DNA from 2 places in the Fictibacillus sp. WQ 8-8 genome. Region 2 is predicted to be linked to the other one. Evidence: a T-box and tRNA genes for the amino acid it is inferred to sense, from the RefSeq annotation. Region 2 holds a T-box; the other holds one or more tRNA genes.
The links. The T-box of region 2 lies ahead of ileS (isoleucine--tRNA ligase). A T-box ahead of a tRNA ligase gene usually reads a tRNA of that ligase, here a tRNA-Ile.
Positions count from the first base shown of each region.

Region 1: it encodes a tRNA-Ile, which carries the amino acid that the T-box ahead of ileS (isoleucine--tRNA ligase) is inferred to sense. The anticodon was not compared.

Region 1 covers NZ_JAMXKG010000004.1:333,994-336,445, reverse strand. Annotated here, with positions in the region: gene M1K46_RS11300 (Na/Pi cotransporter family protein) at 1-597, shown strand, start outside; gene M1K46_RS11295 (DUF456 domain-containing protein) at 629-1,111, shown strand; tRNA gene M1K46_RS11290 (tRNA-Asn) at 1,256-1,330, shown strand; tRNA gene M1K46_RS11285 (tRNA-Met) at 1,337-1,413, shown strand; tRNA gene M1K46_RS11280 (tRNA-His) at 1,431-1,506, shown strand; tRNA gene M1K46_RS11275 (tRNA-Ile) at 1,541-1,617, shown strand; tRNA gene M1K46_RS11270 (tRNA-Ser) at 1,631-1,723, shown strand; tRNA gene M1K46_RS11265 (tRNA-Met) at 1,902-1,978, shown strand; tRNA gene M1K46_RS11260 (tRNA-Phe) at 1,992-2,067, shown strand; gene M1K46_RS11255 (superoxide dismutase) at 2,355-2,452, shown strand, end outside.
Region 2 covers NZ_JAMXKG010000003.1:618,501-620,952, forward strand. Annotated here, with positions in the region: gene M1K46_RS08590 (RNA-binding protein) at 1-277, shown strand, start outside; gene M1K46_RS08595 (DivIVA domain-containing protein) at 360-857, shown strand; T-box leader at 912-1,138, shown strand; gene ileS (isoleucine--tRNA ligase) at 1,214-2,452, shown strand, end outside.

The sequences.
Region 1 (2,452 bases), on a different contig from region 2:
GCTAGGCAGGAGCTGCTGAAAATGGCTGACTATTCAAGGGAGGGTCTCAGCCAGGCGTTGCTTTTCTTCCAAACCCGGAAAAATAAGCATGCCGATACAGCCATGCAGTATGAAGAAGAGATTAACCGGTTTGACAGGCAAATCACCAAGTTTCTCGTTAAACTTTCTATTCATTCTTTGTCCAAGAATGAATCTAAAGAGCATACGATGCTTCTCAATCTGTGCAAGGACATCGAAAGAATCGGGGATCATATGAAAAATATGATTGATCTGGTCTGCTTTATGGCACGAAATAATATTAAACTTTCGGAAGTAACGTCACGCGACTTTGAAAACATGATGATCCTGACCCAATCCTGCCTGACAAAAGCGATTATTTCTCTTGAGACGAACGATAAACCGATGGCTGAGGAAGTTCTGAACATTGAGGACGATATTGATGAAATGGAGAAAACACTGAGAAAGAAACACATTCAGGACATCAACAACAATTTAAGCACCGGCCAAGAAAGTGTGGTGTATGTTGACTTTATCAGCAATCTAGAACGGATCGGAGACCATTCTGTCAATATTGCAGAAGCAGTGCTTGATCGATAAACCTACTTAAAACACTACAGGAGGCTTACTGATGGATTATGTATATTGGATATTAATCGGCCTGTCGTTCGTTCTGGCATTCGCTGCCCTGATCTTTCCCATACTGCCTGGAGCGCTTTTTCTGGCTCTTGGGTTTGTGCTCTATGGAATTTTTTATTCCTTTCAGCCATTTACGCCCTTTTTCATCGGTGTAGAAGTGTTTTTGCTGGCAACTCTTTTTGTAGTGGATTATTTCAGCAATTTGTTTGGAGTAAAAAAACGGGGCGGTTCCAAAGCGGCCGTATGGGGCAGCACGGTCGGCCTGCTCCTTGGCCCATTTGTGATTCCTGTTGCCGGCATCATCGCCGGACCGTTTCTGGGTGCGTTTATTGCAGAATTGATCATCGGGCGAAAATCAATAGGAGAAGCGGCTAAGGTAGGGTTTGGCTCAGTTCTTGGTTTTTTGGGAGGAACGGTTGCTAAGATCATCATTCAAGTGATCATGATTGGCTATTTTCTTTTTGTTGTATTATAAAAATAGTGCTTGCTAAAATGTTGGAGACGTGCTATATTTATATCTGTCTCACCGAGGGTTTTCAAAATGGTCATGAAAAAAAGGTTTGACTTACATAGCTTAAAAATGATATAGTAATTCTTGTCCCTTAGAGGACAACATTGTTCCACAGTAGCTCAGTGGTAGAGCTATCGGCTGTTAACCGATCGGTCGTAGGTTCGAGTCCTACCTGTGGAGCCAAAATATGGCGGTGTAGCTCAGCTGGCTAGAGCGTACGGTTCATACCCGTGAGGTCGTGGGTTCGACTCCCTCCGCCGCTACCATATTTTTTTAGGCGATGGCGATCGTGGCGAAGTGGTTAACGCACCGGATTGTGATTCCGGCATTCGTGGGTTCAATTCCCATCGGTCGCCCCATTTTTATTTACATAACTATCTTAATACATAAAATGGACCCTTAGCTCAGTTGGTCAGAGCGGTCGGCTCATAACCGATTGGTCGTAGGTTCGAGTCCTACAGGGTCCACCATTTTTCAGCACATGGAGGTATACCCAAGTCCGGCTGAAGGGATCGGTCTTGAAAACCGACAGGGGTGTAACAACCCGCGGGGGTTCGAATCCCTCTACCTCCTCCATAATTTCTTAATTTTTATATCATCGCAGGGTGGAGCAACGAGCGTTACAGCATGATTATGCTGCGAGTAACCTCAACGGATACACTCCAATGATTACTCGAGTAGAGGAAGAGGTAAAGCCTCTGAGAGACAGTCAATAATTACGGAGGAATAACATCGTCCGTCAACTTAATACCATCGCGGGGTGGAGCAGTCTGGTAGCTCGTTGGGCTCATAACCCAAAGGTCGCAGGTTCAAATCCTGTCCCCGCAACCATAATACCTAAAGTGGCTCGATAGCTCAGTCGGTAGAGCAGAGGACTGAAAATCCTCGTGTCGGCGGTTCGATTCCGTCTCGAGCCACCATTTTCATACATAGTCAACCTTTGCCCAACGTGGTGAAGGTTTTTTGTTTTTAATGAGAAACTTTTGTTTTAATATCTCCCATAACGAGGGATAAAAGAAGTCCGGCTATGTACATAATAAACTTTGATTAAAGAGGGTTAATCGTTGAAAGTTCCGGGTAAATCTGATAATGTATGAGTTGGGATACTTATTAAACATTATTGTTGCTTAACTATGTTTTCAATTTTGGGGTTTTTTCTCCAAAATGAAATATAAAAAATGTTTACATACCAAGGAGGAGATTGATCATGGCAAAGTTTGAACTGCCTGCTTTACCTTATGCTGCAAATGCACTGGAACCACACATTGATGAGACTACAATGAATATTCACCACGACCGTCATCA
Region 2 (2,452 bases):
ATCAGACGAGATTTATGAAATGAAAGAAGGAACAGTTTCTTCATTGCGGCTTGACGTGGTTCTCTCTGAGATCTATGGGCTTTCTCGGTCAAAAGTCAGCCCTCTCATTCAAGGGTCGAAAGCAAAGGTCAATTGGAGGGTTACTGAAGAAGTGTCTTTCCCAGTTGAACCTGGAGATTATTTATCTTTAAGAGGATACGGCAGGAGCAAACTGATCGCTGTTGAAGGTAAGACAAAGAAAGACAGATGGCGGGTAAGGTACGGAGTTTTACAATAAATTATACAGTTTAGAAGGATTGGCATTACAATTGTCGAAACTAGGTAATTAATAGAAAGCATCATTAGCGGAGGTGGCGGAAATGCCTTTAACACCATTGGATATTCATAATAAAGAGTTTACCCGGGGATTTCGGGGTTATAATGAAGATGAGGTCAACGATTTTCTTGATCAAGTAATTAAAGATTATGAATCAGTGATCCGCGAAAGAAGAGAATTGGAAGAAACCGTAGAAAAGCTTGAAGAGAAGCTTTCCTATTTTAAAAACATTGAAGAAACATTGAACAAATCTATTCTTGTTGCTCAGGAAACAGGCGAGGAAGTTAAACGAAGCGCAACAAAAGAAGCAAGGCTGATCGTAAAGGAAGCGGAAAAGAACGCGGACCGAATTATCAATGAATCGCTGGCTAAATCCCGAAAAATCGCGATGGAGATCGAAGAATTGAAAAAGCAGTCTTCTGTTTATCGCACCCGTTTCCGCATGCTCATCGAAGCTCAGCTGGAAATGCTGAAGAATGAGGATTGGGATGCTCTTCAGCCTGCAGAACGTGGTGAAGAATACGAACTGGAGATGAAATAGAACGCTTGACGTTTTTTCGTCCTAAGCATATAATTCTTTAAAGATTATTATATTTTGGCAACGATGAAAGGGAAAGTATGTAGAGAATCCATTTTTCAAGTAAGCGAGCTGGTGATGGTGGAAGACCGGTAAATGGACTGTACAGAAGATCACCCCGGAGTTTCCAGGCTGAACCTGCACTAAGTAAGCCTGGCGTTCTTTCACGATACGATTGCAAAGCGGGTTTCTTTCATTTTGAAACCTATTAGGGTGGTACCGCGGGTGGCCTTCTCGTCCCTTCACAGTGACGAGAAGGCCTTTTTGTATGCATGTGAGCAGTTGGAAATGATTTTTTCGATAGATGTAGGAGGAAAAATATGAATTACAAAGACACGTTATTAATGCCTAAAACAGAATTTCCGATGCGGGGCAATCTTCCTCAGCGTGAACCGGAAGTTCAAGCCAAATGGGAAGATCTGAATATTTACAATAAAGTGCAGGAACATACGAAAGGGCGACCTTCCTTCATTCTTCATGACGGGCCTCCTTATGCCAATGGAGATATCCATGTAGGGCATGCTGAGAATAAGATCTTAAAAGATATGATCGTCCGTTATAAATCCATGACAGGCTATCATGCACCATACGTTCCTGGCTGGGATACACATGGCCTTCCAATTGAAACCGCCTTAACCAAGAGCGGAAAAGTAAAAAGAAAAGAGATGTCGGTTGCAGAATTCCGTAAACGGTGTGAAGAATATGCTCTGACACAAGTGGATCGCCAGCGGAATCAGTTTAAACGACTGGGAGTACGCGGAGATTGGGAGAATCCGTACATCACCCTGAACAAAGCGTATGAAGCCCGTCAGATCGAAGTATTTGGCGAAATGGTGAAAAGAGGATTCATCTACAAAGGATTGAAGCCTGTTTATTGGTCTCCATCATCTGAATCTGCATTAGCAGAAGCAGAGATCGAATATTATGACAAACGTTCAGCATCTATCTATGTTGCGTTCCCGGTGAAAGACGGAAAAAACGTACTTGATCAAGACGTAAGCATCGTCATCTGGACCACGACACCATGGACCATTCCGGCAAACCTCGGTATTTCCGTTCATCCTGATCTTGACTATGTCGTTGTTGAGGCAGAGGGGAGAAAGCTTCTAGTGGCACAGGCGCTAGTCGAGCAGCTGGAAAAAGAATTAGAATGGACGAATGTGACGGTTTCTAAAACCGTAAAAGGTAAAGATCTTGAACATGTTGTTGCACAGCATCCTCTTTATGACCGTGAATCCCTCGTCATGCTCGGTGAACATGTCACGACTGATGCAGGTACTGGGTGTGTCCATACAGCACCCGGACACGGGGAAGATGACTTCCTTGTCGGTAAAAAATACGGACTAGAAGTGCTCTGCCCAGTCGATGACCGTGGTGTTATGACAAGTGAAGCTCCTGGATTTGAAGGCATGTTTTATGATGAAGCTAACAAGCCAATCACACAGAAGCTGGAGGAGGCTGGCGCGCTCTTAAAGCTGTCCTTCATCACCCACTCATACCCGCATGACTGGAGAACGAAAAAACCGGTAATCTTCAGGGCTACTGCTCAATGGTTCGCT